Regions from separate parts of the Azospira sp. genome, predicted to be linked through region 4. Evidence: predicted binding sites of a transcription regulator. Region 4 holds the regulator's gene; each other region holds the start of a gene.

Region 1 (4,731 bases), on a different contig from region 4:
GGCGGTGGATACCGCCTCCAACACCATGGCCACCCTGTTCCAGTCCCTCAACCGTATCGGGGTGGTGACCCAGGGCATCCAGGAGATCGCCGACCAGACCAACCTCATCGCCCTCAACGCCGCCATCGAGGCGGCCCGGGCCGGCGAGGCGGGGCGCGGTTTCGCCGTGGTGGCCGACGAGGTGCGCAAGCTGGCCGAACGCACCCGCCTGCAGACTGCCGAAATCGCCGAAATGGTGACGGAGATCCAGAAGATCACCGAAAGCGCCGTCGGCAGCATCGAATCCGCCGGCGCCCAGGTGGGGCACAACGACGAGGCCATGGGCGAGACCGGGGTCAGCCTGGCCGAAGTGGTCCAGGACGGGCAGCACATCGACGAGATGGCGCGCCACATCGCCCAGGCCACGGTGCAGCAGTCCCAGGCCAGCCAGGACGTGGCCATGAGCGTCTCCGAGATTGCCGCCCTGATCGAGGAAAACGCCGCCGCCATCGGCGAGGCGGAGCGCAATGTGCAACAGCTGCTGGCCACCGCCGGCGAACTGCGCAACCTCATCGCCTACTTCCAGTTCCAGCCCGGGCGCTAAGCCGGTCGACGAGGTCCACAAAAAAAGCCCGGGGCCGAAGCTCCGGGCTTTTTTCATTGGGCGTTGCCGGCCTCAGGTCTGGAAGCGGTTCACCAGGCCCTTCAGGTTGTGGGCCACCCGCTCCAGATCCTGGGCAGAGGTCATGGTGTTGTTCATGGTGGTGCTGGTTTCTTCCACCGTCTGGGCAATGGCTTCGACGCGCTGGGCGATGGAGGTGCTGGCGGCGCTCTGTTCGCGGATGGCATTGGCTACTTCCTGGATGTGCTCCAGGGTGCGCAGGGCGCCGGCCTCGATATTGGCCAGGGATTCGGCCGCCGCCTGGGCCAGGCTGACCCCCTGTTCCACCTGGGGCAGGGCGTCGTCCATGGACTGCACCGCGTTGTTGGTCTCGCTCTGGATGCTGGCGATCATCTGCTCGATTTCGATGGTGGCGGAGGACGTCCGTTCCGCCAGCTTGCGCACCTCGTCGGCCACCACGGCGAAACCACGGCCCGCCTCGCCGGCCCGGGCCGCCTCGATGGCGGCGTTGAGGGCCAGCAGATTGGTTTGCCCGGCGATGTCCTTGATCACGCCGGCAATGGAGGAAATCTGGTTGGCCTGCTGATCCAGGGTGCGGATGCGGGTGGAACCTTCGGATACCGTGGCGGCGATGCGCTGCATGGCCTCGGCGGCCTGCTCTGCCCGTTCCCGGCCCTGTTTGGAGAGATCCACGGCTTTGTGGGAATCCCCCTGGGTCTCCTCGGCGCTGTCGGAAATGTGGCTGGAACTGACCGTCAGCTGTTCAATGGCGGCGGCCATGGAGGAGGTGGCATCGGCCTGGGCACCGGTGGTGTCGGCCAGCTGGCTGGAGGCGGAGCTGATCGCCTGGGAGTTGCTGGCCAGGGTTTCCGCGTCCTGGCGGATTTCGGTGAGCATCTGGCGCAGGGAGAGCACCATCTGGCTCAGGGCATGGAGCAGGCTGCCGGGCTGGGTCTGGCCGATGGCCGCATGCAGGTTGCCGCCGGCCACCTGCTGCATGATGGCCGTGGCGGCTGCCGGCTCGCCGCCGATCTGCTTGAGCACGCTGCGGGTCACCAGGTAGCAGATGCTGCCGATCAGGGCCAGCACCACCAGGGCCAGCAGGCCCTGGTAGATCAGGGTTTGCTGGAACTCCCGGTCCACTTCGTCGATATAGACGCCGGTGCCGATGATCCAGTCCCAGGCCGGGAATTTCTGGGCGTAGAGCACCTTGGGATACATGGTGGGGTCGCCCGCCTTCTTGACGAACTGGGTGTCCATGTAGGTGGTGGCCTGGTTCTGCAGCAGGCTTGCCAGTTCCCGGATGATCAGCTTGCCGCTGCCGTCCTTCACCTGGTCGCCCATGGGCTTGCCTTCCCATTCCGGCTTCAGGGCATGCATGACGCTGATGCCGTCGGGGGTCCAGATGTAGAAATAGTCGCTCTTGCCGTCGGGGCCGTTGAAGCGGATCTGCCGCACGGCCGCCTTGGCGTGGGCCTGGGCCTCGTCGCGGCTGAGGTTGCCGGCGGCTTCCTGGCTTTGATAGTAGGCGACCACGTTGTAGGCGCCCTGGGTGATGGCGCGAATCTGTCCCTTTCTCTCATCCAGCATGAGGGAGCGGGTATTGAAGGCGGCGATGGCCGCCAGTGCCAGGACCCCCAGGAGCGCCACCAGCACCACCGCCAGGAGTCGGGTACGCAGGGAAAGTTGATCAAGCATGGGATTGTCCAAACTATATGAAACATGAAGTGCGCATTATATTTCCGCCACCAGCCATGCTGTGAAGGAAATCACACTTTTCTGCTTCAAATTGGTGCGCCCGCTTCTGCCCATGGTGCATGGTGGCACCGTTTTCTGGCGCCGCTTCCGCCAATTCCCCGGAAGTCCTTTAAGGATCAAGCGATTATGATCCTGGCACAACCCCTGCTATTTGATTGTCGCCCTTCCTCATGGCGCGACCATCATGAACAAGCCCAGCTTCTTCGACGAAATGAACGGTGCCGACGGCGCCGTCCGCTCCCACTACCAGACCTACCGGCGCTGGCTTTCCGAAACCCCTGACGAACGCATCGCCCGCAAGCGGGCCGAGGCCGACATCGCCTTCCGCCGCGTCGGCATCACCTTCGCCGTCTATGGCGAGGAGGCCGGCACCGAGCGGCTGATCCCCTTCGACATCATTCCCCGGGTCATCCCGGCAGATGAGTGGAAGGCCCTCAAGGCCGGCCTCAAGCAGCGGGTCAAGGCTCTCAACCTGTTCCTCCACGACATCTACCACGACCAGGAAATCCTCAAGGCCGGGCGCATTCCCCGGGAGCAGGTGGAGGGCAACGCCCAATTCCGTCCCATCATGCGCGGGGTGGACGTGCCGGCCGGCATCTATGCCCACATCGCCGGCGTGGACCTGGTGCGGGCCGGGGCCGGCGAGTTCTACGTGCTGGAAGACAACCTGCGGGTGCCCTCCGGCGTCTCCTACATGCTGGAAGACCGCAAGATGATGATGCGGCTCTTCCCCGAGCTGTTCTCCAAGCACAAGGTGGCCCCGGTGGAGCATTACCCGGACCTGCTGCTGGAGACCCTGCGGGCCTCCGCCCCCAACGGTGTCTCCGATCCCACGGTGGTGGTGCTGACTCCGGGGGCCTACAACAGCGCCTACTTCGAGCACACCTTCCTGGCCCAGCAGATGGGGGTGGAACTGGTGGAAGGGCGGGACCTTTTCGTCGATAACGACACGGTCTACATGCGCACCACCCAGGGCCCCCAGCGGGTGGACGTGATCTACCGCCGCATCGACGACGACTTCATCGACCCGCAGGTCTTCCGTGCCGATTCCATGCTCGGCGTGCCCGGCATCCTGCAGGCCTACCGGGCCGGCAAGGTGACCCTGGCCAATGCGGTGGGCACCGGGGTGGCCGACGACAAGTCCATCTACCCCTATGTGCCGGAGATGGTGCGCTTCTACCTGGGGGAGGAGCCCATCCTCAACAACGTGCCCACCTACATGTGCCGCAAGCCCGACGACCTGGCCTACACCCTGGCCCACCTGCCGGAACTGGTGGTGAAGGAAGTCCATGGCGCCGGCGGCTACGGCATGCTGGTGGGGCCGGCCTCCACCCAGGCCGAGATCGAGGACTTCCGCCGGCGTCTTGTCGCCAACCCGGAAAAGTACATCGCCCAGCCCACCCTGGCCCTCTCCACCTGCCCCACCTTCGTCGAATCGGGGGTGGCGCCACGCCACATCGACCTGCGCCCCTTCGTCCTCTCCGGCAAGGAAGTGACCATGGTGCCCGGCGGCCTCACCCGGGTGGCCCTGCAGGAAGGCTCCCTGGTGGTGAACTCCTCCCAGGGCGGCGGCACCAAGGACACCTGGGTGCTGGAATGAGAAACCTTGCCACAGAGGGCACAGAGAACACAGAGGGTAAGACCGTGGCTGCGGCCGGCGTGTTGCCGCGAAACGTGCGGACCCGGAACGTTTCTGCTTGTTCTCTGTGATCTCTGTGTCCTCTGTGGCTAAAAAAGACTAGGAAACCATCATGCTCAGCCGAACCGCCGATCACCTCTACTGGATGGCCCGCTACATCGAGCGGGCCGAGAACCTGGCCCGCCTGCTGGACGTCACCTACCAGATGTCCCTGGTGCCCCAGTCGCCGGAAGCGGCGAACCAGAACTGGAACGCCATCATCGTCCTCAACAGCCTGGAAGAGCCCTTCGCCAAGGCCTACGGCGAGCCCAGCGCGGAAAACGTGCTGCGCTTCATGGTGCGGGACGAAAGCAACTTCTCCTCCATCTACAGCTGCCTGCGGGCGGCCCGGGAAAACGCCCACGCCGTGCGCGGCACCCTCACCACGGAGATGTGGGAGACCATCAACGCCGCCTGGATCGACCTGCGGGCCCAGAGCTTCGAGCAGATCATGGCCGGCGGCATCACCGAGTTCTTCGAATGGGTCAAGCTGCGCTCGGCCCTGACCCGGGGCGTCACCTTCGGCACCCTGCTGCAGGACGAGGCGGCCCACTTCATCCGCATGGGTGGCCTCCTGGAGCGGGCCGACAACACGGCCCGCATCCTGGACGTGAAATACCACTTCCTGCAGCCCAACGGTGAAGGGGAGGAGGGCGGCGTCACCGACTTCTACCAGTGGGGCGCCCTGCTGCGC
Region 2 (4,731 bases), on a different contig from region 4:
CGCCCCGGATGCCGCCGAGGGGATTCTTGATCTCGTGGGCCAGGTTGCGGATCAGTTCCCGGCTGGCCTGTTGTTGTTGCAGCAGGCGCTCTTCCCGGGAGGCGCGGATCTGCTGGTCGATGGGGCGCAGCTCCAGCAGCAGGCGGGCCTCCGGGGCATCCACCGGCGTCACGGTGCAGTTGATCTGCAGCACCTCGTCGTCTTCGCGGCGAATCTCGATGTTGTGGCCGGTATAGCTCCAGTCGTTGTCCAGAGCGCTGTCCAGGGCCTTCTGCAGGCCGGCCGAGGCCTGGATGATGTCCAGCAGGGAGCGTCCCACCACCACCCGGCCGCTGGTGGCCAGCAGGTTCTCCGCCGCCGGGTTCATGTGGCGGATGACAAGGCCGTCACCCAGGAGGATGACGGCAGACGAAAGCAGGTCGAGGCCGCTGAAGGGGCCGGGATTCAGATTAGGCATGGCTGGTTGGATAGCAGGAAGCGTACCAGCCGCGGCGCTCAACGCAGATTGCCGATTTCCTTGCGGATGGCTTCGATGTTGCGCTCATGCAGTTGCACCTTGTCCTTGTAGGGCTGCACCCGCTCGGCCACCTTGGCGCCGTTGATGCCGCCGCCGACGTTGCGGTCGGTCGGCTGGATGTTGGCCTCCTGATTGGCCAGCTCCTTCTTGGCGGCCTCCAGGTTCTTCTGCTCCGCCGCCAGTTCCTGTTCCAGGATGGTGCGGCGGTCGTTGTCGCGGCTGCGCTGGGTTTCGCTGCCCACCTTGGGGAAATCCGAAGGCGAAGGCGTGCTGACCTTGGCCGGGGCCCGGCTGCCGCCGCTGGGAGCCGAGTTGGTGGGATCGGTGATGATGCGCTTGCAGCCCTTGCCGGGGGCATTGGCATAGGTGATGTGACCGGCGTCGTCGGTACATTTGAAGATGTCGGCCCGGACCGGGCCGACAAACCCCAGGGCCAGCAGGCTGGCCAGCAGGGAGGCACGGGAAAGCTTGGTATTCATTGCCGCTCCTTGAGTTCGGGGCAAGTGTATTGGATCGATAGGGCTTTTACAAATGCCTTTGCCATTGCTCCGGGCAAGCCCGGACACGGCGTCGGAGGCCTCGCTCGGCGGCCTCGGGAGCAAAAAAAAGGGACGGCCGCGGCCGTCCCCTTTCTCGGTACTGCAGCCGCTTAGCAGCTGTAGTACAGGTCGAATTCCACCGGGTGGGTGGTCATGCGCAGCTTGTTCACTTCTTCCATCTTCAGGTCGATGAAGGAATCGATCCAGTCGTTGGAGAAGACGCCGCCGCGGGTCAGGAACTCGCGGTCCTTGTCCAGGTTGGCCAGGGCTTCGTCCAGGCTGGCGCAAACGGTCGGGATCTTGGCATCTTCTTCGGGCGGCAGGTCGTACAGATTCTTGTCGGCAGCGTCGCCGGGGTGAATCTTGTTCTGGATGCCGTCCAGGCCAGCCATCAGCAGTGCAGCGAAGCACAGGTAGGGGTTGGCGATGGGATCGGGGAAGCGGGTTTCGATACGGCGGGCCTTGGTGGATTGCACGAAGGGCACGCGGATGGAAGCGGAACGGTTCTTGGCGGAGTAGGCCAGCTTCACCGGAGCTTCGTAGTGGGGCACCAGACGCTTGTAGGAATTGGTACCGGGGTTGGTGATGGCGTTCAGGGCCTTGGCGTGCTTGATGATACCGCCGATGTAGTACAGGGCGGTTTCGGACAGGCCGGCGTAGCCGTTGCCGGCGAACAGGTTCTGGCCATCCTTCCAGATGGACTGGTGCACGTGCATGCCGGAACCGTTGTCGCCAACGATGGGCTTGGGCATGAAGGTGGCGGTCTTGCCGTACTGGTGAGCCACGTTGTGCACGATGTACTTCAGAATCTGGGTCTGGTCGGCGCGACGCACCAGGGTGTTGAAGACGGTGCCGATTTCGTTCTGGCCGGCGGTGGCGACTTCGTGGTGGTGCACTTCGACGGGCACGCCGCAGGCTTCCAGCAGCAGGCACATCTGGGCGCGCATGTCGTTGAAGGAATCAACGGGGGGCACGGGGAAGTAGCCGCCCTTGACCATCGGACGGTGGCCGGCGTTGCCGCCATCGAACTTCTCGGCGGTGGACCAGGCAGCCTCTTCGGAGAAGATCTTCACGTAGGTGCCGGACATGTCGGTCTTCCACTCCACGGAGTCGAAGATGAAGAATTCGGGTTCCGGACCGAAGAAGGCGGTGTCGCCGATGCCGGAGGACTTCAGGTAGGCTTCAGCGCGCTTGGCGATGGAGCGGGGGTCGCGGTCGTAGCCCTTGCCGTCGGCCGGTTCCACCACGTCACAGGTCAGGATCAGGGTGGTTTCGTCGAAGAAGGGGTCGATGTAGGCGGTGTTGGGGTCCGGCATCAGCAGCATGTCGGAGGCCTGGATACCCTTCCAGCCAGCGATGGAGGAACCGTCGAAAGCGTGGCCGGATTCGAACTTGTCTTCGTCGAAGGCGCTGACGGGCACGCCCACGTGTTGCTCTTTACCGCGGGTGTCGGTGAAACGGAAATCGACGAACTTGACGTCGTTTTCCTTGACCATCTTCATGATGTCTTGGGGGGTAGCCATACGCTAAGTCTCCTAACTGAACAGGTACCGGCCGGACCGGCAAAATCAAATAATTCGGTGCGCGACTTTCATAGCAGGTTCCATGCCAGCACTTCGCGCCGAGTAGGCCATTGTGCCATAAGCAAACTTCCCGACCGGGACTTTTTTGACGCACGCAAACGGTGCATTTTACAGGCTAACGCACCATTCTGGTGCGTTCGTGTATATCAGCGCCCCAAAGCTGCTCGTCCCCCCTCGCGACAACTCCGGCGCCAGGAAACCTGGATGGCTCCGCCGGCAGCGGCATCTGACTTATACTTTTCCCATCAACCAGCAGAAGGACAAGCGCCATGGGCAAGATTTCCGACATTCTGACCCTGGCCCAGGAACGGGCCCGGCAACTGGGCCTGCCCTATGGCGGCGCCCTGACGCCCCGGGAGGCCTACGAACTGCTGCAGTCCGCGCCGGGAGCCAAGCTGGTGGATGTGCGCACCCACGCCGAGTGGGACTGGGTCGGCCGCATTCCCGATGCCGTGGAAATCGAATGGATGCAGTATCCCGGCAACCAGCCCAATCCCCACTTTGCCGCCCAACTGGTGCATCAGGTGGATAAAGAGGCCCTGGTGATGTTCATCTGCCGCAGCGGCGCCCGCTCCCACAAGGCCGCCGAAACGGCGGTGCAGGCCGGTTACACCGAGGTGTACAACGTCCTCGAAGGCTTCGAGGGCGACAAGGATGCCAACGGCCAGCGCAACAAGGTGGGCGGCTGGCGCCATGCCGGCCTGCCCTGGCAGCAGGGCTGAGGATCAGCCGAGCAGGTCCTTCAGCCCGGTGTAGATGGACAGCACCGTGGTGCCGATGGCCACCAGGGAGCTGGAAACCTCGTTGATGCGGGATACCGCCTTCTGCAGCTTTTCCATGCTGGGCGGGCCGCTCACCAGGCGCCGCGCCAGGGCCATCTTCCAGCCCCCCTGCCCTGCCGCCGACTCCGCCGCCAAGTCCGCCGGCAGCGCGGAGACACGGCGGGCCAGCAGGCGCCCCAGCAGCATGCCGGTGAGGTAGCTGAAACCGATGCTGGCGGCGTACTCGGCGAATTCGCGCCACTCCACCCGCCCCTGGGGCAGCCAGGGCACCCCATCCACGTAGGCCACCAGACCACTCATGCCGAGCACCGCCAGGGCCGCCATGGCAAAGGCGGCAGCGCCGGCATGCCAGAGGGACCGCGGCCCCCGTTGCAGCAGCATAAAACCGAAGGGCAGGGGAATGAGCAGGGAAACGATGCGCAGATATAGCGTGTCGAGATCGAAGGCCAGCACAATCAGGCCGTGGGCCAGCAGCAACAACAGCAGGGGCAGCCCCCAGTACAGCAGCCAGCTGCCCCGCCCGCAGCCAGAACCGCCGGTCGCCGCGCCGGGCATGGTCCCGGTCGGGCTGCCGGCTTCCAGCAGGCGAATCCGCTCCTGCAGGGCCGACAGTTCCGGTACCGCCTCGCGGCTCTCCTGCAACTGGGCCTCCAGGTCCGCAATGCGGGCCAGGAGCGGCTTGAACAGGTAGAGGTCGCGGCGGCAGACGGGACACACCAGGGCTTCCCGGGAAATGTCGGAGGTGCAGTAGGGGCACTTCATGGGATCACTTCACCACATTGAGCTGCAGCACGGTGGAGGACTGACGCCCCTCGCTGTCCTGCACGGTGACGCGGATCTGGTGCTCCCCCGGCGGCACTTCGGCGCCCGCCAGCTCGATACCGCCCGCACTCAAGCCGGCCTTGACCCGGGGCAGCAGGTCCACCGGGGTCGCCTTCAGGTAGGTGACGGAGACGCTGGCCGGATCGATCCGGGCTCCGCCACGGGGTTCGAAGCTGACCTTCAGGTTGAAGGGGGATTTGACCGGGCCGGCCGCCGGATCGGGGGACAGCATCTTCACCCCCGGGCCCCGGGTGATGCCGCGGGTGACCAGCCCCGCCGCCGCTGCCGGCAGGCGGGCTTCCTCATCCTTGATCAGGGTCACTGCCGCGGCCGGGCCGCTGAGCAGGCCGAGCAAGGCCATCGTCGCAAAAAAACTCGTCACTCGCTGCATCGTCGCTCTCCTCTCAATCGCCCACCACCACGAAGGGGGCCCAAAACAGGGGATGGGCATAGCTGAACGCAGCCTTGCCCGTTTTCGCATCCACGCT
Region 3 (4,731 bases), on a different contig from region 4:
GTCGAGGCCAAACAGCAGCAACGGGACAAGATGCGCAATGTGGCCAAGGACATTTTTGCCGTCCTGGCGCCCCTGGTGCAGCAGGGCAAGGTCAGGGTGCTGGAAACGGCCCGTGGCGTCACTATCGAAATCAACGACAGCATTCTCTTCGCCCCAGGTCAGGCCCAGCTGGAACAGACCTCCATCCGGGCCATGCGGGCGGTCGGTGAGGTACTGGCGCCGACCGATTTCCCCATCACCATCGAAGGACATACCGACAACATCCCCATCCGGACCGCCCAATTCCCGTCTAACTGGGAGTTGTCCGCGGTGCGGGCCACCACGGTGCTGCGGTTGTTTGTCGATGCCGGAGTCGCTCCTACCCATCTGACAGCCATCGGTTACGGCGAAACCCGGCCGGTCGAGATGAATGAGACGGTGGAAGGGCGGGCCCGGAACCGGCGGGTCAGCATCCTGATTGATTCCATGCTGCCGGAAAAACCTGCCGTGGTCGCTCCGACTCCTCAGGCGCCCATGGCGCCGCCGGCCGGTGTTCCTCCTGCTTCGCCAGCGGGCATCGCGACTCCTGCCAGATAGAGGGGCCTTGGAGTAGTAAAGTAAAACGGGAGGGCAGGGGGGGGCTCCGGGAACGGGGAGCCCGGAACCGGAGGTTCAGGCGGCGTCGATGATGCGCCGGCCACTTAGTTGGGTCGGTTGACCGTCGGGGCCGTAGAGATTGCTCTGGGGAGTGGCGGAGGTGGACAGCAAAGCGCTCAGGGTCTGCTGGTTGTGCTGCAGGCGCATGGCAATCAGCTTTCCATTCAGCAGGTTGAGTTCCCTGGCTTCCACCACGGCGACTTTGAGGCTGTTCCACAATTGCTGAACGGCGAGATCCTTCGGGTTGCCCCGAATCCAGGCCTCTACGCCCGGGCGGTCGTTTTCCAGACCCGCACTTCTGAGCACGACGTTACGGGCTTCCCCGCTACGATTCAAGGTTTGCACCAAAGCAACCTTGGTGGCGCTGAGGGCCTCCAGGGCTTCGGTATCCCCGGCAGTCAAGGCGCCTTGCTCTTCCTTCAGCAGCTTGATGAAATCCCCCATCTGGGCAAGTTCGCCTTCCAACAGGGATTTGAGGGTCATCGTCGCTTGATTCATAGGGAGGAGGGCGGGCGCCGGATCAGGATTGGTCCTGCTTCCTCAGCAATTCTTGTGCCGAATTAATCAGGCGGTCCGCAATGGCGTCGGCGTTGATGGAAAAGCGCCCTTCTGCAATGGCCTGCTTGATAGCGGCTACCTTGGCATTGTCCACCGGAGCGTTGCCCTGCTCTTCCAGGGACTGCAGCCGTCCGGCGAAACTCAATTGCACATCCCCGGAACTGGCTTCGGTCTTGGTCTGTGGCTTGGTCGTGCGCTTCTGCGTATCAACCCCGGGGGTGCCGGCGGGCGCGAGAGACGATTCAATTTTCACGGCGAACCCTTTCAGGCTTTCATCTTGCTGGATTTAACGGCACAAACCTGCAGAAACTTTAGCGTTTTTTTGGTGTGGCTGATGGCATTGAATCTTGTCCGGCTGCGGCTAATGGCCGATCTCAATGATGCCGCCGGGCCGGGCAATGCCGCTCACCGTTTGTCCGTTGGCCAGGCGTGCCTGGGCGATCTGACCTTCGGCTGCGTTGTTCATGGCGCGCCCTTCGCTGGTTACGGAAAAGCCAGAGCCACGGGACATGATCTTTACGGTTTGACCCTGTTGAACGACCAGCGGCGCCATCAGCATCTCGGCCCGCAAAGGTTGGCCGGCGGAAATGGCATTACGCAAGGTCTTGCCGACGGCCTGCTGTACATCTGTTACGACGCCGCTTGGTAATCCGGCCAGGTCGCCGCTCTGGGCAACGACATCATTGAGAGTGAGGGGTTGCCCGGGTGAGAGGGGGCGGGCGGCCACCAAGTAGTTGGCTGTGACGCTGACCTGGACCGGCACATAGATGCTCCAGCCGGCATCGCCGAGGCACTTCACCCCTACTGAAATGCGCCCCCAGAGGCGGGCGCCCGGGGGAAGGAAGGCCTCAACCGCAGGGCAGGCGGCTAGCTGGGTGCGGCTGTCGAGAGGTGTGATGGTGTACTGGACCCGCCCCGGGAGCCCTTTGGTCTGTGTGCGGAGAAATTGGTCCACCGCGTTGATGACTACGTCCCCATTCTGCGTAGGCGTTTGGGCATGGGCATTGCCGATCTGCAAATGCAGGGTCAGCGCCAGCACTAAGGTGGGGATAAGGGCAAAGATTCTGAAAGGGAGCAGCATGTCGCTATTTTGCCTTAGGACAGGGAATGGCGGGGTACTCCAGGCGGCAAAAGTTGCCGAAACATGGCTGCTTGTTGCGCCCCCCTCTGTAATTTCTTGCCTCAGAGGGGTGGTTTTGTGTGGCACGAAAAGTGCATTGCTAGCTCAGCTAATTATTTCCGGATGGCAGCCATGGTCAGCAAACTTGATCAAACCATAAATTTCAACCGCCAGGCGTTGGGGCTGCGTGCCTATCGCCAACAGGTGCTGGCTGCCAATATTGCCAATTCGGACACCCCGAATTTCAAGGCGCGGGACATTGATTTCAACTCTGCCTTGCAAAATGCCTTGGCCGGCAAGGGGCAGTCCGACCTGGGCATGAGTACCACCTCGCCCCGGCATATTTCTGGCACCAGCAGTGCAGGCCCCGCTTCCCTGATGTATCGCACGGTCAATCAGCCCAGCGCTGACGGCAATACCGTTGATATGGATATCGAGCGCGCCAAATTTGCCGAGAACGCTGTCCAGTACGAGGCGAGTCTGCAGTTCATCGGTGGTCAGTTCAAGACCATGTTGTCGGCGATTCAAGGCCAGAGCGGACAGTAAGGAGTCTAGTTCATGAGTATTTTCAACATGTTCCATGTGGCCGGTAGCGCTCTGACGGCCCAGTCTGTGCGTCTGAATGCAGTTGCTTCCAACATGGCCAACGCAGACAGCATTACCAGTGCCGATGGCACTCCCTATCGCGCCAAACAGGTGGTATTCGAAGCCACGCCCATGGGCAATGAGTCGGCCCAGGGAGTGAGGGTGAAACAGGTGGTGGAGAGTGCGGCGCCGCCCAGGATGGTTTATGACCCCAAAAATCCGGCCGCCAATGCCGAGGGCTATGTCTCCATGCCCAATGTGGATGTGGTGGAGGAGATGGTCAATATGATTTCCGCCTCCCGCTCCTACCAGAGCAATGCCGACGTAATGAATACGGCCAGAACCCTGTTGATGCGTACCTTGGCCATGGGCCAGTAACCAGATTTAGGAGAGCAACATGGCAACCAGTACTTCTTCCAATACCGCCATTACGGACCCGTATGCCTCTCTGAATGGCGTGGCGACCGATAAAACGACGAGCAAAAAGTCCACGACGGCTGACGACATCCAGAGCCAGTTCATGACCATGCTGGTGACCCAACTGCAGAACCAGGATCCGTTGAATCCGATGCAGAGCGCGGAAATGACCAGCCAGCTGGCCCAGATCAACACCGTCAGCGGCATTGAAAAGCTCAACTCCACCCTGGAGAAGGTTCTCAACATCTACGACGATGGCCAGTCCATGCAGGCGGCGGCAATGCTCGGCAAAAATGTCCTGGTGCCCGGCGGCAATATTGGCCTCACTGACGGCCAGGCTGTCGGTGGTTTCGAGTTGGAAAGCGATGCCGACAAGGTGGTGCTGACCATCAAGGATGCCAATGGCGTGGTGGTCAATAAAGTGGATATGGGAGCAACCAAGGCCGGTAGCCACCTGTATGCCTGGGATGGAAAGAATGAGGCCGGCACTGTCTCTGCCAATGGTGTGTACACGGTGACGGTGGAGGCGACCAAAGGCGATACCAAGGTCACGTCTCAACCACTACAGGTTGGCACAGTTTCTGCTGTAGTCCGTGGGACCAGCGGTTTCCAGTTGGATGTGGGAACCGGGACCTTGATCAACTACGACGACGTTCGCCAGATTCTGTAAGGGCAGGAGAACAATATGGCATTCCAACAAGGCTTGAGTGGCCTCAACACTTCTTCCAAGGCACTGGACGTCATCGGTAACAACGTCGCCAACTCCAGCACTGTCGGCTTCAAGTCGGCGGATGCGCATTTTGCCGATGTCTATGCGTCGACCCTCGGGGCTGGCGGCGCCAACCAGGTGGGTATCGGTACCAACTTGTCGGGCATCGTCCAGCAATTTACCCAAGGCAACGTGTCCACCACCAACAATACCCTGGACATCGCCATCAACGGCAACGGCTTCTTCCGTCTCAGTCAGAATGGCGCCATCAGTTACAGCCGCAATGGTCAGTTCCATCTGGACAAGAACGGCTATATCGTCAATGACCAGAATCTGCGCTTGACGGGTTATCCGGCCGGCATGGACGGTTCCATCCGGCAGCAGAATCCGCGGGAGCTTCAGGTTACGGCCGATCTGCTGAAATTGTCGCCGGTGGCGACCGGTTCCAGTACCGGTGGCGAATACGCCGGGGCCCAAGTTGCTGTTAATTTGGACTCCCGGGTAACCGACAAAACCTTCTCTGTCGGTGCCGGTGGGGAGCCGAACATTGACCCGGCGGGCTACAACTATTCAACGGGTCTGACCATTTACGACTCTCTTGGGAATCCGCATACCATGACGATGTACTTCGTCAAGACGGCCAATCCCCGGGAGTGGGAGCTTTACACTAACGTGGACGGTACCCGAATGGATGGTGCAGGTGACT
Region 4 (4,731 bases):
GGAAAGAATCTGCAGATGCTGCTCGGTGGCCTGTTCCGGCACCAGCAGCACGAACATCAGGCCGACAGGCTTGCCGTCGGGGGAATCGAAAGGCACCGGGGCGGACAGGCGCATGAAGGCGCCGGCGGCTTCCTTGAGCCCCTTGATGCGGCCGTGGGGAATGGCAACCCCCTGGCCCAGGCCGGTGGAACCGAGTTTTTCCCGGGCGAAGAGGCTGTCGAAAACCGTGGCCCGGGCGATGCCCAGGTTGTTCTCGAACAGCAGTCCGGCCTGCTCGAATGCCCGCTTCTTGCTGCTGGCTTCGAGGTCCAGCAGGATGTGGGCGGGAGGGAGGAGTTTGGCGATCAGATCCATGGGGCGGGAACCTTCCCCGAACAGCGGGATGGCGGCGGCAGGGCCGGTTGGAGACTGGGATTCAGGCAGGATACCTGGCGAAAAGTGGCGGGATCATAACGGAAAACGACCCCGCCGCCTATGCCTTTCGTCCCAGTCCCGGAGAGGGAATCAGATCACTCTTCGATGTGATTCTTGATGGTGTCGCGGTGGTGATCCTGGGCCTTCTGCTTGTACTTCTGCACCTGGCGGTCCAGCTTGTCGATCAGGGTGTCCACGGCGGCATACAGGTCGGCATCCTCGGCATCCACGTGGATGTCCTTGCCGGGCACGCGCACGGTGACTTCAGCCTTCTGCTTCAGCTTTTCCACGGTGAGGATGACGTTGACGTCGATGACGCTGTCGAAGTGACGCGTAACCCGCTCCAGCTTGGCAGTGACGTAGTCGCGGATCGCCGGGGTGACTTCCAGGTGATGTCCGGTGATGTGCAGGTTCATGGCTCGCTCCTTTTTTAGATGGACTTGCGTAGGTTGGCCGGCGAAATGTTGAGCGCTTCTCTGTATTTTGCAATGGTTCGACGCGCCACAACAATGCCTTGTTGGCCAAGAATTTCGGATATTTGACTGTCCGAAAGGGGTTTTCTGGGGTCTTCGGCCGCCACCAGCTGCTTGATCAGGGCCCGGATGGCGGTGGCCGAACAGGCGCCCCCCGTATCCGTGGCCACATGGCTGCCGAAGAAATACTTGAGTTCGAAAATGCCCCGGGGGGTGGCCATGTACTTCTGGGTCGTCACCCGGGAAACGGTGGATTCGTGCAGGCCCAGGGTTTCGGCGATTTCCCGCAGTACCAGGGGACGCATGGCCACCTCGCCGTGTTCGAAGAACTGGCGCTGGCGGTCCAGGATGGCCTGGGACACGCGCAGGATGGTGTCGAAACGCTGCTGCACGTTCTTGATCAGCCAGCGGGCCTCCTGCAGCTGGCCGGAGAGGCTGGAGCCGCGCTGCTTGGAGAGGATCTCGGCGTAGAGCCGGTTGATGCGCAGGCGCGGGTAGGCGTCCGGATTGATGCTGGCGGTCCACTGGTTGCGCACCTTCTTCACCACCACGTCCGGGGTGATGTAGCGGGCATCCAGGGGCGCGTACTGGGCGCCGGGCCGGGGGTTGAGGCTCTTCACCAGGTTGGTGACGGCGCGCAGGCGCTCGTCGTCGCAGCCCAGCAGCTTCTTCAGCTTGGTGAAGTCCCGGCCGGCCAGCAGTTCCAGGTGATGGCGCACCAGCTTCAGGGCCTGGTCCCGCACCTCGTCGGCCGGCAGGGCTTCCAGCTGCAGGGCCAGGCATTCGCCCGGAGTGCGGGCGCCGACACCGGTCGGGTCCAGGTGCTGCAGGTGGCGCAGGGCGATCTGCAGGTCGTCCAGGTCGATTTCCAGCTCTTCCGGCAGGGCTTCCTGCAGCTCCTCCAGGGGCTGGGTCAGGTAGCCGTCCTCGTCCAGAGCCTCGATCAGGAAGCTGACCAGCTGCCGGTCCCGCTCGGAGAGCTGCATCAGGCCCAGCTGCCAGTTGAGGTGGTCGCGCAGGGAGGTGTTGGCGGCCTGCACTTCCTGGAAGTCGGAATCCTCGTCCTCGTCGCGGGAGGCGGAAGGGTAGCTGCCTTCGGCAAACCAGTCCTCGCCTTCGCCCAGGCTGTCCCGGCTGTCGTCCCGGACTTCTTCGGGGCCGTGACTGTCGGCGCCTTCACCGGATTCGCCGCTATCGCCTTCCCGCGGGCCTTCGGCAGCAGCCTCGGCCGTACTGCCGGCGTATTCGCCTTCGCTCCCGCTGTAGGAGGGCTCGTAGTTCTCGTCCTCGCGCTCCAGCAGGGGGTTTTCCAGCAGATACTTCTCCAACTCCTGCTCCAGCTCGAGCGTCGACAGTTGCAGCAGCCGGATGGACTGCTGCAGCTGTGGCGTCAGGGCCAGGTGCTGCGAGAGTTTGAGTTGGAGGGTTGGTTTCATGGACCCGGGGCCGAAGGGGCCGGCGGCAATGAGCGGGTTGAGGGAAAGACTCGGAGACTGGGCTCGTCAGAGACGGAAGCTCTCGCCCAGATATACTTTTCGGACGTCTTCATTATAAACGATCTCATCCGGGCGGCCAGACGCCAGCACCCGGCCCTCATTGATGATGTAGGCCCGGTCGCAGATGCCCAGGGTCTCACGCACGTTGTGGTCGGTGATGAGCACGCCGATGCTGCGGTCCTTGAGGAAACGGATGATCTTCTGGATTTCCAGCACGGCGATGGGGTCCACGCCGGCGAAGGGCTCATCCAGCAGGATGAAACGGGGAGAGGTAGCCAGGGCCCGGGCGATTTCCACCCGGCGGCGCTCGCCACCGGACAGGGCGGCGGCATTGGAAGCGCGGATGTGGCCGATGTGCAGCTCTTCCAGCAGTTCCTCCAGGCGCAGGTCGATCTCGTGCTTGGGCAGCTTCTGCAGTTCCAGCACGGCGCGGATGTTCTCCTCCACGTTGAGCTTGCGGAAGACGGAAGCCTCCTGGGGCAGGTAGGAAATGCCCAGATGGGCCCGCTTGTGGATGGGGAAGTGGGTCACTTCCTGATTCTGCAGCTGGATGGAGCCGCCGTCGGAGGGCACCAGGCCGACGATCATGTAGAAACAGGTGGTCTTGCCGGCACCGTTGGGGCCCAGCAGGCCGACCACCTCACCGCTGCCCACCTCGAAGGACACGTCATGCACCACGGTGCGGGACTTGTAGCGCTTTTTCAGGTTGTTGGCGGAAAGCTTGGCGATGAGGTCGGGGTTCTGCTCGGACATGGGCTATCGGATTCTATGAATGCGGGGGCGTAAAGGCATTGTGCCAGAGGTGTCGCCCGGGGGTTCTACCAGTCGCTGCCGGACTCGTCGTCCCAGCCGCCCTGCAGCACCTGGCGGACGGTGGCGGCGGCAAAGCCGCGGCTGAGGAGGAAGCGGGTCTGTTTGGCCCGCTCGGCCAGATCGGCGGGCAGGGCGGCAAATTTCTTCTGCCACACTTGGCGCGCCCGTTCCAGCTCGCTGCCGCCCTGGGCCAGGGCCGCGGCGACGGTTTCCTCGGCCACGCCCTTCTGCCGTAGTTCCTGGGCCAGCCGGGCATCGCCGTAGCGGCGGGCGCGGATGGCGACCCTTTCACTGGCATAGCGGGCATCGGAAAGCTGGCGGCGGGCCGCCAGGTCGTCCAGCAGGGCCTCCAGCTCAGCCTCGGATTCTGCGTGGGGCGCCAGCTTGCGGGCCAGTTCGGCCCGGCTGTACTCCCGCCGCGCCAGCAGCCCCAGGGCCCGCTGGCGCAGGCTCGGGGTCATTCTCCGGCTGCGGCCGCCGGGGCGGGGTTGGCCACGCCCAGGGCTTCCCGGATCTTGCCTTCGATTTCCTGGGCAATGGCCGGGTTGGCCTTGAGGAATTCCCGGGAGTTGTCCTTGCCCTGGCCGATTTTCTCGCCCTTGTAGGAGTACCAGGCGCCGGACTTCTCGATCAGCTTGTTGGCCACCCCCAGTTCGATGATCTCGCCCTCGCGGGAGATGCCTTCGCCGTAGAGGATATCGAACAGGGCTTCGCGGAAGGGCGGGGAGACCTTGTTCTTCACCACCTTGACGCGGGTTTCGTTGCCGATCACCTCGTCACCCTTCTTGATGCCGCCGATACGGCGGATATCCAGGCGCACGGAGGCGTAGAACTTGAGCGCGTTGCCGCCGGTGGTGGTTTCCGGGGAACCGAACATCACCCCGATCTTCATGCGGATCTGGTTGATGAAGATGACCAGGGTGTTGGTCTTCTTGATGTTGGCGGTGAGCTTGCGCAGGGCCTGGCTCATCAGGCGGGCGTGCAGGCCCATCATGGAATCGCCCATCTCGCCTTCGATTTCGGCCTTGGGGGTGAGGGCGGCCACGGAGTCCACCACGATCACGTCCACACCGCCGGAACGCACCAGCATGTCGGCGATTTCCAGGGCCTGTTCGCCGTTGTCCGGCTGGGAGATGAGCAGCTCGCCGATGTTCACGCCCAGCTTCTGGGCGTACTGGGGATCGAGGGCGTGTTCCGCGTCGATGAAGGCGGCGGTGCCGCCCAGCTTCTGCATCTCGGCCACGACCTGCAGGGTCAGGGTGGTCTTGCCGGAGGATTCCGGACCGTAGATTTCCACCACCCGGCCCCGGGGCAGGCCGCCCACGCCGAGGGCCACGTCCAGGCCCAGGGAGCCGGTGGACACCACGTCCACGCCCTTGTCCACTTCGGTCTCGCCCATCTTCATGATGGCGCCCTTGCCGAACTGCTTTTCAATCTGCGCCAGTGCGGCGGTTAGTGCTTTGGCCTTGTTGTCGTCCATGACTGAATTCCCCAAAATCAAGCGGCTGATTATGGCACAAACCCTCCGGCCTACG

The links. Region 4 encodes sigma-54, which starts transcription at its own class of promoters, with help from an activator protein. Its sites were predicted from a motif close to TGGCACGCTTNCTGCTNA; they were not measured.
Region 1: OEL49_RS01300 (circularly permuted type 2 ATP-grasp protein) is a predicted target of sigma-54. The motif match lies at 2,493-2,510, and genes of this name have one in related genera.
Region 2: glnA (glutamate--ammonia ligase) is a predicted target of sigma-54. The motif match lies at 2,650-2,667, and genes of this name have one in related genera.
Region 3: flgB (flagellar basal body rod protein FlgB) is a predicted target of sigma-54. The motif match lies at 2,396-2,413, and genes of this name have one in related genera.

Annotation. Positions count from the first base shown of each region.
Region 1 is NZ_JAOTRW010000002.1:288,108-292,838, reverse strand. It holds gene OEL49_RS01310 (methyl-accepting chemotaxis protein) at 1-583, shown strand, start outside; gene OEL49_RS01305 (methyl-accepting chemotaxis protein) at 656-2,299, opposite strand; gene OEL49_RS01300 (circularly permuted type 2 ATP-grasp protein) at 2,544-3,959, shown strand; gene OEL49_RS01295 (alpha-E domain-containing protein) at 4,111-4,731, shown strand, end outside.
Region 2 is NZ_JAOTRW010000005.1:155,620-160,350, forward strand. It holds gene glnL (nitrogen regulation protein NR(II)) at 1-457, opposite strand, end outside; gene OEL49_RS08840 (DUF4124 domain-containing protein) at 496-996, opposite strand; gene glnA (glutamate--ammonia ligase) at 1,167-2,579, opposite strand; gene OEL49_RS08850 (rhodanese-like domain-containing protein) at 2,909-3,361, shown strand; gene OEL49_RS08855 (hypothetical protein) at 3,365-4,183, opposite strand; gene OEL49_RS08860 (hypothetical protein) at 4,188-4,604, opposite strand; gene OEL49_RS08865 (CHAT domain-containing protein) at 4,648-4,731, opposite strand, start outside.
Region 3 is NZ_JAOTRW010000004.1:41,642-46,372, reverse strand. It holds gene motD (flagellar motor protein MotD) at 1-576, shown strand, start outside; gene OEL49_RS06095 (flagella synthesis protein FlgN) at 652-1,119, opposite strand; gene flgM (flagellar biosynthesis anti-sigma factor FlgM) at 1,157-1,447, opposite strand; gene flgA (flagellar basal body P-ring formation chaperone FlgA) at 1,556-2,275, opposite strand; gene flgB (flagellar basal body rod protein FlgB) at 2,447-2,860, shown strand; gene flgC (flagellar basal body rod protein FlgC) at 2,873-3,277, shown strand; gene OEL49_RS06070 (flagellar hook assembly protein FlgD) at 3,297-3,986, shown strand; gene flgE (flagellar hook protein FlgE) at 4,002-4,731, shown strand, end outside.
Region 4 is NZ_JAOTRW010000006.1:225,664-230,394, reverse strand. It holds gene ptsN (PTS IIA-like nitrogen regulatory protein PtsN) at 1-354, opposite strand, end outside; gene hpf (ribosome hibernation-promoting factor, HPF/YfiA family) at 510-830, opposite strand; gene OEL49_RS10825 (RNA polymerase factor sigma-54) at 845-2,323, opposite strand; gene lptB (LPS export ABC transporter ATP-binding protein) at 2,390-3,136, opposite strand; gene recX (recombination regulator RecX) at 3,202-3,657, opposite strand; gene recA (recombinase RecA) at 3,654-4,676, opposite strand.